One region of the Rhizobium sp. SAFR-030 genome, then DNA from elsewhere that is predicted to be linked to it. Evidence: riboswitches for the same ligand, from Rfam matches in the RefSeq annotation. Region 1 holds a riboswitch; the other holds the start of a gene.

What was found. Region 1 has a riboswitch for cobalamin ahead of ACR65N_RS07300 (ABC transporter substrate-binding protein). Riboswitches for the same ligand answer to the same signal wherever they lie in the genome.
Positions count from the first base shown of each region.
Region 2: another riboswitch for cobalamin. It lies ahead of ACR65N_RS03365 (CbtB domain-containing protein); the one in region 1 lies ahead of ACR65N_RS07300 (ABC transporter substrate-binding protein).

Region 1 covers NZ_JBPFDO010000002.1:346,649-352,218, forward strand. Annotated here, with positions in the region: gene ACR65N_RS07290 (RES family NAD+ phosphorylase) at 1-236, shown strand, start outside; gene purU (formyltetrahydrofolate deformylase) at 256-1,140, opposite strand; cobalamin riboswitch at 1,542-1,774, shown strand; gene ACR65N_RS07300 (ABC transporter substrate-binding protein) at 1,985-2,971, shown strand; gene ACR65N_RS07305 (FecCD family ABC transporter permease) at 3,019-3,993, shown strand; gene ACR65N_RS07310 (ABC transporter ATP-binding protein) at 3,990-4,820, shown strand; gene ACR65N_RS07315 (peroxiredoxin) at 4,787-5,446, opposite strand.
Region 2 covers NZ_JBPFDO010000001.1:642,444-648,013, forward strand. Annotated here, with positions in the region: gene ACR65N_RS03345 (GNAT family N-acetyltransferase) at 1-23, shown strand, start outside; gene ACR65N_RS03350 (FAD-dependent monooxygenase) at 217-1,785, opposite strand; gene ACR65N_RS03355 (hypothetical protein) at 2,133-2,441, opposite strand; gene ACR65N_RS03360 (CbtA family protein) at 2,444-3,217, opposite strand; gene ACR65N_RS03365 (CbtB domain-containing protein) at 3,234-3,410, opposite strand; cobalamin riboswitch at 3,435-3,640, opposite strand; gene ACR65N_RS03370 (c-type cytochrome) at 3,692-4,609, opposite strand; gene ACR65N_RS03375 (c-type cytochrome) at 4,702-5,145, opposite strand; gene ACR65N_RS03380 (LysE family translocator) at 5,320-5,570, opposite strand, start outside.

The DNA.
Region 1 (5,570 bases):
TTGATCCCGACGATTATCGGGCCTCGCAAGAGGAAGGCCGGGTGCGACGCGCCGCCGGAAGCGACGGGCTGTTGTGGAACAGTGTGCGCTGGTCGGGCGGCCAGTGCATCGGTCTCTTCTGGCCGGACGTCATTTCCGTACCGGCTCAAGGGCGCCATTACAGCTACCACTGGGACGGCGACCGGGTGGATTATGTTCGTCAGTACGATACGGGCAAGGTTTTCGCGGTCACCTGACGCTGAAGACGCCGGTCGATCACCCCATGCGCTCCGACGCATAGCTTCCCGGGCTCGGCGGAAAGACGATGGTGCGGTTGCCGTTGATGAATGTCCGCCGGTGGATGTGGGCGTGGATGGCACGCGCCAGCACCTGTGCTTCCACGTCGCGGCCGAGCGATACATAGTCGTCCGGCGATTGGGCATGCGTCACCCGCACCGTATCCTGTTCGATGATCGGGCCTTCGTCGAGGTCGTCCGTGACATAGTGGGCGGTTGCTCCAATCAGCTTCACGCCGCGCTGATAGGCCTGCTTGTAGGGATTGGCGCCCTTGAAGCTCGGCAGGAACGAGTGGTGGATGTTGATGATCTTGCCCGACATTTCGGTGCACATGCGGTCCGACAGGATCTGCATGTAGCGGGCAAGCACGATCAGCTCGGTACCGGTCTGCTCGACCAGGTCCATGATCCGCGCCTCGGCCTGCGGCTTGTTCTCCTTCGTCACCGGAATGTGGTGGAAGGGGATGTCGTGGTTCACCACGACCTTCTGGTAATCGAAATGGTTGGAGACGACGCCGACGATGTCGATCGGCAGGGCGCCGATCTTCCAGCGGTAGAGCAGATCGTTGAGGCAGTGGCCGAAGCGCGACACCATCAGCAGAACCTTCATGCGGCTTGACCCGTCATGGATCTCCGCCTGCATGCCCAACCTTTCCGCGATCGGTTTGAGGCCCTCCGCCAAATCGGCGAGACCAAGACCCGTTTCCGACAGAAAGCTGATGCGCATGAAGAAGCGGCCGGTATCGAGGTCGTCGAATTGCGAGGAATCGACGATGTTGCAGCCGTTCTCCGCAAGATAGCCCGACAGAGCCGCGACGATGCCGCGGGCAGTGGGGCAGGATACGGTCAGCACGTAGTTCTTCATCGTCGGTCTCCAAAGCCCGGACGGGCGAGGCGGGTTGGCGCGGGGCGGTGCCCCTCGAAGTGGGAAGGCAGCTACACCGCAATAGCCGAGGCACGCCGAATATCAAGGTCACATGCAGGATGCGCCGCCTTCTCTCGCAATCGACCTGGGTTGAAGCTTAGAGCCGACGGCGGGCTTTGCCATTCCGGTTGCGCCATCGGCCCGTTCATCTCCGTCGCAGCCGGCCAAAGCATCCTGAGCACCGGGTCACGGTGTTGGAGATCACAGGAAATCGCGCCGGTGACGTTTTGGCGGTGGACAGATCAAAAACGAGCAGCTAGGTCGTAATGATATTACATTACGGACGGCGAGAAGACGCAGAAGATCTAGGTTACGCTTCGCTTGACCAAGCAGCGATGCCACGTTTATCTGGCGCGGATGGTTCCTCACGCCCTCCATGGGGCAAGGGGATTAATAGGGAACTCGGTGCGGCATCTTTTTTAAGCTGCCAATGCCGGGGCTGCCCCCGCAACTGTAAGCGGAGCTGAACATCCTCGTGGCGCGCAAGCGCCATGCCACTGCGCCGAAAGCGCGGGAAGGCAGATGGGACGCGACTACCGTGAGCCAGGAGACCTGCCATCGATCGAAAAGTCCAAAGTCACGGGCGGGGATGCCCGGAACAGGAGTTGACCATGACCTTCTCTCGCATCAGCGAGCGCACTCTCTTGCACAGCCATATCCCCGGACGAGCCACATCGATCACCGGATGCAGCGCGTGACGCCTGCAATCCTGTTCTTTCTCACTCTGGGGTAATCCATGATGAAATTTCTAGCCCGCGGTGCCGGTACGGCAACCGCGATCCTGATGCTGGCCGCAGGTCTGTTGGGCGGCGAGGCGCAAGCCTCACCCACCATCTATCCTTTGACGATCCGGAACTGCGGGAGTGACGTCACTTTCCAGCACGCGCCGAAGCGCGCCGTGGCGATTGGCCAGAGCTCGGCGGAGATCCTCTATCTGCTCGGGCTCGGCGACCGCGTTGCCGGCACGGCCGTCTGGGTCGGCCCGGTGTTGCCGGGCTACGAGGCGGTCGACGCCAAGGTGAAGCGGCTGGCCGACAACGATCCGAGTTTCGAAAGCGTCATCGCGACGCGGCCGGATCTGGTGGCCGTGCAGTTTCAGTGGCACGTCGGAGCAAAGGGCACGGTGGGCACTTTGAAGCAATTCGAAGACCTGCAGGTGCCGGTCTACACATCGCCGTCCGATTGCACAGGCAAGGACAATTCGACAGGCGGCGATGGCGTTCGTGTCGCGCCGTTCACCATGGACCTGATCTACGCGGAAATCCGCGACCTTGCGAAGATCTTCGACGTGCAGGATCGCGGTGAGCAGGTGGTCGTCGATCTGCAGAAACGCGAAGCCGCGGCACGCGCCAAGGTCGCGTCCGCAAGCGGCGCGCTGTCGGCGGTTTTCTGGTTCTCCAGCGCGTCGCCGGCGGCCGATCCCTACGTGGCCGGGCGAAACGGCGCGCCGAGCTACATCATGCAGGCTCTCGGCATCCGCAACATCATCGATAGCGATGAGGAATGGCCGACGATCGGCTGGGAAACCGTCGCCAGGGCAAATCCGTCGCTGATCGTTGCGGCGCGCATGGACCGGCGCCGCTATCCGGCCGACGAGATCGCCGTCAAGCGCCAGTTCCTCAAGACCGATCCGGTCGCCAGCCTGATGGACGCGGTACAGAAGGGTCACATCATCGAACTCGATGCGCAGGCCATGAACCCGACCATCCGCACCATCGACGGGATCGAGATCCTCGCCGACGCGATCGCCTCGGCAGGCATCAGCCGGTGAGGATCCGCAAGCCCGCCATTCGTACCGCGGCGACTGTCGTCGCCCTGATGCTGCTTGCTGCTGCGCTGGGGCTCGGGGCAGCGATCGGCGAGACGCGGATACCGATAGACGTCGTTTGGAAGACGGTCGCCAACAAGGCATGGAACGCCGGCTACGCGGTGGACCAGATCGACGCCGGCATCATCTGGAGCTACCGGCTGAGCCGGGTGGTTGTCGCAGCCTGCTGCGGCGCCGCCCTTGCCCTCTCGGGTGTCGTCCTGCAGGCGCTGCTGCGCAATCCGCTTGCCGACCCCTACATCCTCGGCATTTCGGCAGGCGCTTCCACCGGTGCGGTGGCGGTGGCGATCCTCGGTTTCGGCGGCGGGCTGGTCGGCCTGCCGCTCGGCGCCTTCGCCGGCGCCGTTCTCGCCTTCGCGCTGGTCTCGCTGCTGGCCTGGAGGGCGGGCCGAGGGTCGGCGGCGATCATTCTTGCGGGAGTCGCCGGCTCGCAGCTGTTCCACGCGCTCACCTCGTTCGTGGTGACCAAGGCCGCCAATGCCGAACAGGCGCGCGGCATCATGTTCTGGCTGCTCGGCAATCTGTCGGGGGTGCGCTGGCCGGATGTCGGGCTGGCGCTGCCGGCGGTCGGCGTCGGGCTGCTTGTCTGTCTCGCCCATGCGCGGGCGCTCGATGCCTTTGCCTTCGGCACGGCCTCGGCCGCGTCGCTCGGGATTTCGGTGCCGCGCGTCTACGTGGTGCTGATTGGTGTTACGGCGATGATGACGGCCGTCATGGTGTCGCTTGTCGGCTCGATCGGCTTCGTCGGTCTGGTCATTCCGCATGCCACGCGCATGCTGGTCGGCATCCGCCACGGCGTCCTGTTGCCGGCGGCCGCGGTCACGGGTGCCGTCTTCATGATCCTCGCCGATATCCTGTCGCGGGTCCTCGTCGCAGGCCAGGTGCTGCCGATCGGCGTCATCACGGCCCTGGTCGGGGCGCCGGCCTTCGCCCTCATCATGAGCCGCAGGAGGACAAGCCTGTGAGGATCGACGCACGACAGGTCAGTTGGGCAAGCGGCACGACGAAGATCGTCGACGAGGTCTCGCTGTCCGCTGCCTCGGGAGAGTTCCTCGGCATCATCGGCCCGAACGGTTCCGGCAAGACGACGCTCATCAGCATGCTCGCCGGCCTGCGCCGGCCGAAAGGCGGAACCGTCGAGCTCGACGGCGCAGACATTGCCAGCATCGCCCGCCGTGATCTCGCAGCGCGGGTGGCGCTGGTCGAGCAGCAGGCGGAAACCTCCGAGCGGCTGACGGCGCGCCAGGCGGTAGAATTGGGCCGGACGCCGCATCTTGGCTTCTTCGACCCGTGGTCGGGGGCCGATGACCGCATCGTCGACGAGGCACTTGAAGCCGTCGACATGGCGGCGTTCGGCTCGCGCAGCTGGCACACCCTGTCGGGCGGAGAACGCCAGCGCCTGCATATTGCCCGCGCGCTCGTTCAGCAGCCGCAGCTACTGATCCTTGACGAGCCGACGAACCATCTCGACATCGGACACCAGATCGGATTGTTGCGTCTCGTGCGCCGGCTGCAGCTGACCGTGGTCGCTGCATTGCACGACCTCAATCATGCAGCGCTTTTCTGCGACCGGATCGCCGTCATGAAGCACGGCCGCCTCGTGGCGATCGGTGCTCCGGATGAGGTCCTGACGCCGGACCTAATCCGCGATGTCTTTGAAGTCGATGCACGGGTGGAAACGATCGACGGACAGATGTCCATCCGGTTTGCGGTGGAAGAGCGCGTGACCGAGCGGCCCGGCACGCGCCCTGATGCAGATCAGGCGGTCGGCTGCTTGGTCTTGCGCAGGTAGGGCAGCACGGTGTCGAACGAGCCGAAGCGCGCGATGGCGTCTTCGTTCGATACTGCCGCGGTGATGATCACGTCGTCGCCGTTCTGCCAGTTGGCAGGCGTCGCCACCTGGTGCTTTGCCGTCAGCTGGATCGAATCGATGGCGCGCAGGATCTCGTTGAAGTTGCGCCCGGTGGTCATTGGATAGGTGAGGATCAGCTTGATCTTCTTGTCCGGCCCGACGACATAGACCGAGCGCACCGTTGCGTTGTCTGCCGGCGTGCGGCCCTCCGACGTATCCCCGGCAGCTGCCGGAAGCATGTCGTACAGCTTGGCGATCTTCAGGTCCTTGTCGCCGATCAGCGGGTATTCGACATCGAAACCGGTGGCGGTGCGGATGTCGTCCTTCCACTTGCCGTGGCTTTCGACCGGATCCACTGAGATGCCAATGATCTTGACGCCGCGCTTGCGAAACTCGCCTTCGAGGCCGGCCATGGTGCCAAGTTCCGTCGTGCAGACCGGCGTGAAGTTCTTCGGATGCGAGAACAGCACCGCCCAGCCGTCGCCGATCCAGTCGTGGAATTGAAGCGGACCGACCGTGGTGTCCGCAGTAAAATCCGGAGCAACGTCATTGATGCGCAGCGACACGAGCTTAGTCTCCTTCAACTCAGGTTAGGGGCTCAACATAGGCGAAGTGGCGGCAAATGCGAGGGCGCCGATTTCAACTGAAGGCCGATAGCCGCAAAACCGTTCTCAGCCCGGCAGCGCTCGG
Region 2 (5,570 bases), on a different contig from region 1:
GCTTCCTGCAGGCGATCGGGTGACGCATTCGCCCGTTGAGGGGCTCGCGCGCTCGACCCTGTCTGGATGCCGCCTTGCCCGAAACCTCGTCGGCCCATTCGTTCAGGCTCTTTCCAGCCAGCTCGGCGGCAGACGGCGGCATCAGAGGGTCGGCCAAGCGCCAGGAGTGGACATGGCATGTTGAACTGGCATCGCTTGCCATGTCCGCAACCGCAATTACTCCAAGCTAGCAACTTGCTGAATAACTTCGAACAGTGCGTCCGTGGCAAGGTCCGGTGACAACGAGGTTCGCCAACAAACAACGCCGTCCGGTCGAACGAGAGAGGCTCCATCAGGCCCTGTGCCGAAGGCCTCTGCGAAGCTATTATCATCATCGATGACAATATGTTCTCCAACTTTGATGACTTTCACCGGGAGGGAGACCTTCCGGTTTACTGCCTGCGCCTCTGCTATCCAATTTTCGTTTTCCGTGATCAGCGTAAAGTCCCGGCTAAACAGATCAATGGTCGAGCAGCGTCTGTCTCTGTCGAGCCAGAGATGCGGCGCGCGAGCTCCCGGCTGTCCCTTCCAGTCATCGGGATGCGCTGCCGGAGGGAGATTTTCTGCCGCACCGATGATGATGTTTGAACGGTGGAGCTGACCAAGCTCCATCGCCCTGTCGTCATAAAGCGGTTCCTCTTCAAGAACATGTTCAACATGCCGCGCATAGTCGGGTCGTGCGAAGGTCTGCTGATGTCGAAGCCAGCCTACAGGCTGTCGTTCTGGAGAGTAACTGTCGAGCAATGATCCTTTGGAGGTCCCATTTAGCACAAGCTGGAGTTTCCAGGCCAGATTCCAGACGTCGTCGATACCCGTATTGGCTCCAAAGCCGCCTCGTGTCGGCGGAAGCTGGTGGGCTGCGTCCCCCGCCAGAAAAACACGGCCTTCTTGATAGACATCTGCGATCCGCCCCGCCATCTCCCAGACGCCGGACGTGATGATCTCGAATGGAATGTCAACGCCAAGGGCGCGCCGGATGTCAGGCGCATATTCTTCTGAAGGCTTGGCGTCGCCGCCATAGAACATGAGCACCCAGCGACTGTCGCCGTAGGTCGTGAGAAATGCCTCGAAACCGTCCTGCTGGATTTGGAACTGCCGGAAGCCGCGTTCCAGATACCGATCGGCCGCTGGGCAATGAAAGAGAACGGACCGGATATCCATGATGTGGCCAACACCGTGTCGTTCTATCCCAAGTGCATTGCGGACTTTGCTATCGCCACCGTCAGCTGCGATCATATAAGCGGCAGAAAGTGAATACTCTCGCGCCGTCTCAAGGTCGCGCACCATGACGGTGACGCCGTCATCAGTTTGTTCAAACGACATCAACTCGACCCCCAGATGAAGTTCCGCACCGAGCTCGAGAGCACGGTTGCGAAGGATCGGTTCGAGCTTGTCCTGTGCAATCCCCGCCATGCCCGCGGGCGACAGGGTCCGTTCTGGATCAGGCGAAACCGGCATGGTGGTTGGGGTCCACAGGGTTTCGTGATGGACCTTCCCTGCGAGGCTTTGAACGGTCGCGCGGCGTAACCTGAAGTTCGGGTCGGCCATCGGAATCTGGTCGGCAATCGCGATGGCGCGGTAGTGTTCAAGCGTGTGTTGGGTAAACCCGGTTGCACGCGGATGCAGGGCGCTGGCCCGATGTCTTTCAACGACGATTGTCTTGATGCCTCGCCAGGCGAGGAAGGCGGCAGCAGAGAGACCGACGAGACTTCCGCCGATAATGAGAACCTGGGTGTCGTGCTGCATGGTGTTGCCCTTGTCGTGCGGCTTGAGCCCGCATTGAAAAGGACGGCTGCGAATCTTCGAAGGGGTGTCAATCGGACAGCACCAACGGAGCGGACGCAGCGCGTCCGGGTTCCGTCGTGGTTCGCGGCCCAAGGGCTGAAATCTGGCCACAAGCAAAAGCGAGTGGATGACCGGGGCTCACCATGCCGGTCCACCTTTTTCGACGAGGTCTTGGTAGCCAGTAGCCGCTGCTACGTCAAGGGAGCGCCATCTCCTTGCTAAAAACCGCTTCGACCGATAGCGGTCATCCCGTCCCAAGACAAACGGTGACAAACATCGACGTTTGACGACGAAACGGTCACCGCCCCTCACCCGCCCAGCACCCGGCAGACCCTGCCCGCCCCACCGGATGTTTCGCCACTGATGGCGCGGCGGATGTCGCGGCTGTTGAGATGAAGGTTGCGGCCGGGCTCGATCGCCTGGCGCGCGATCTTCAGGCGGGCCGCGGACAGGAAAGCGGCATCGTGCGCGGCGAAGAAACCGAGGCAGGTATCGCGGGCAGGCTCGCTGCCCACGAGAGTACGAAACGCCAGCCGATGGACGACGCAGACACCGCCATGCTCGGGCAAGCAGAACTGCAGCGCGTCGAGATCGTCCCGCCACGCTGCAGGGGTCATCGTCAGCGGGCCGTCTCGAAGCGCTTCAGGAAGGCACCGCTGAGAGCGCCGAGCAAGGCCCAGAAGATGAAGCTGGTGACCGTCGCCGCGATGATGAACCGCCGCTCAAGGCCGAGCGGCGCCAGTGCGTGCTCACCCTCCGGCGGCAGCGGTGCGCCGATGACGTGCGGTGCGGCGATCAGTGCCACGGCCAGCAAAGCCGCCCAGGGCTCGCGACGGAAGGCGATGAGGCCGATGCCGACGGCGGTGGCGAGTGCCGTCGAGATCCACCAGATCTGGCGCGCCGCAAGCTCGCCGGCCGGCGAGCCTGGCAATTCCGGCGGAAGCCCGATCATCGGCGCCAGCATGACGGAGGCGAAGCCGGCAAGCCCGAACAACAGGCCGGAGCGCCAGCCGATCGCCGAGCCGAATCCGAGCTGGCCGGCAACCGACAGCACCGCCGTCAATACCAGGGCATAACCGATGCCGGTGAGGACGTTGGCGGCCAGCGTAAAGGCGGTGCGCTCGAAACCGTCGGCAGGTGCCCAGCCGTCACCGTGATCATGCCCGGCAGCGCCGGCATCGTGATCGTGGGCGGGCGCCACAGCCGCATGATCGTGCGGCGCAGTGCCGGCGGCGTGGTCATGAGCTTCAGGTTGGGACGCTGCGGGTGCTGCGTTCTCGTAGGTCTCGGCCGCCAGGATGAGCGGCGTCGTGCCGACCATCTGCATCAGCGAAACGGCAATGCCCGTTACGATCCCCACCACGACGGCGGAGAAGACAATCGATCTGAACATGATGAGACCCTGACCCCTAGTGGCAGGGGAAGGCGTTGGCGTGGCGCGTGTCATGCGCTGCATTGTGCACGGCTTCCGCATGGGAGAACCCGACAAAGCCGACGATGAACAGGCCAAGCGCTGCGGCAAAGACTGCCTGCAGAAGTGAGGTGGATTTCGCCGCGGTACCGGCGACAGACGTTTGGATCGACATGCAAAACCCCTCGTTGCATATGTGTTGACGACATATGTGCTGGCAGGTCTCCTGGCTCGCGGGTCGCTGTGCAAGAACCAGCCTTCCCGGTTTCCCAGTGGCCAGAACGGTCCAAGCACTCGCCGCTCACAGTTGCGGGGGCAGCCACGAATGAGGTCAATCGACCCTATCGTGTTCCCTTTTCATCCGTCCGGGTTTTCCCGAGCGGAACCAACACAAGCTTCACTTGTGCGCTTGAGGTGAAATGCTGTCAAGAGTGCGCGCATTGGCCGATATCGGCCTCAGAGGGAGGGCACGGCCTTCAGGTAGGCGGCGATCGCCTCAAGGTCCGATTTCGTCAGATGCGCAAGGTTTCGCTGCACCTCCACCATCGAACCGCCGACGCTGTCGAAGTCCGGCGTGAAGCCCGTCTCCAGGTAGTTGACGATGTCAGCCTCGCTCCAGCTGCCGATCGATTGCGACCCGGGGGTGATGTCGGGAATACGCCCCTCGCCTTCCGGGTTCGGCCCGCCGGCCAGCCACTGGCCGCTCTCAAAGCCGCCCAGCGCGTTGCGCGGCGTATGGCATTCGCCGCAATGGCCGGGGCCTTCGACGAGATACTGGCCGCGCTTGACCGCATCGCTCGCATCCGCCGGCAGCGCAATGCGCGGCTGATCGTCGAGGTAGAGAAGCTTCCAGCCGCCGACGGCCATGCGCATGTTGAAGGGAAAGCTGAGCGCGTGCGGCGGCGCGACGTTGGGGCTTGCCGGCAGCGTCTTCAGGTAGCCGAACAGGTCGTTGATATCGCCGGCGGTCATCCGGCTGTAGGAGCCGTAGGGAAAGGACGGGTAGAGATGCTCGCCGTTCGCGCCGACGCCGCGGGTCATGGCGTTGCCGAATTGTGCGAGCGTCCAGCCGCCGATGCCGGCCTCCGGGTCGGACGAGATGTTGGGAACGTTGAACGTGCCGAAGGCCGTCGGCAGGGCACGTCCGCCCGACAGAAGCTTGGCGGCATCGCCCTCGGCACCCTTCGCCGCATGGCAGCTGGCGCATCCGCCGGCCCAGAACAGGGTTTCCCCATGCGCCAGGTCCGGCGTTCCGAGATCGGCCCAGTATCCGGCGGGATGCGGATCAGGCAGGGTCACCGCATAGGCAACCGCGGCACCGGCTGCGACAACCGCAACGCCGGCCACGCATAGTTTGACCCAGATCGAGGCCATCTTCGCTCTTCACCTTCGACTGCCGCAATCGGCCGGATGGTTCTGGAGCCGCATCGACCGAACCGGCCGGCGGCGCCGATGTCGCAAATAGCTCAGCGCTTCAGGCGGTAGGTCTGGTGGCAGGTGCCGCAATCGCCGCCGAGCGTCTGCACCGCCTGGCCGACGGCTGCCGGATCAGCCGGCATCGAGGCGAGAACCGTATCGGCATCGGTCGACAGCTTCATCGCCTTCGACTTGAAGTCGTCCATGTTGGACCAGATCGCGGGTGCCGCCTCGGACTCGAAACCCGTTTCCGAGCCTGCCGGGAAGTGGTTGGGGAAATCCTTGGCCGACGTGCTGATCGTCGTCAGGGCTGTCTTCACGGTCGCCGCGTCGTAGGGTTTCTGGCCCTTGGCGATGGCAGACAACGCGCCCATCGATCCACCGACCTTCTTCATCAGTTCCTGGCGAACGACCTGCGGCTCATCGGCGGCAAACACGACGCCGGCGCCAAGACAGAGGGTGAGACCGGCAGCGGCCATGAAATTCAACTTCATCGACAAATCCCCTTCAAACGGCGCCGGCTTCTGCCGATGCGCAGCAACATCATCATGCTTACACGCTAGTGCGCTGATTAAAATGACGTATCTGGATGCACACAGAGATGTGAAGACGGTGGCGATCAGCGCTTGGGCATGCGCCGCGGTGCATTTGTCGAACAGCCTGCCGCCTCAGCGCATCAGGCCCTCCCAGAGCGTCACGAGCGACACGGCCATCAGCAGCATGCCGGCGATGCGGCCGATCCAGATGGTGGCGCTCGCATTGCCGACCAGAAGCCGGCGGGCGCTGCCGGCGGCGACGGCCATCCCGCCATAGACGCCGAGCTGGGTTGCCGCCGTCATGGCACCCATGACCACCGCCTGCGGCGCAAGCGGACCGAACTCCGGGCGCAGGAACTGCGGATAAATCGCCAGCATGAACA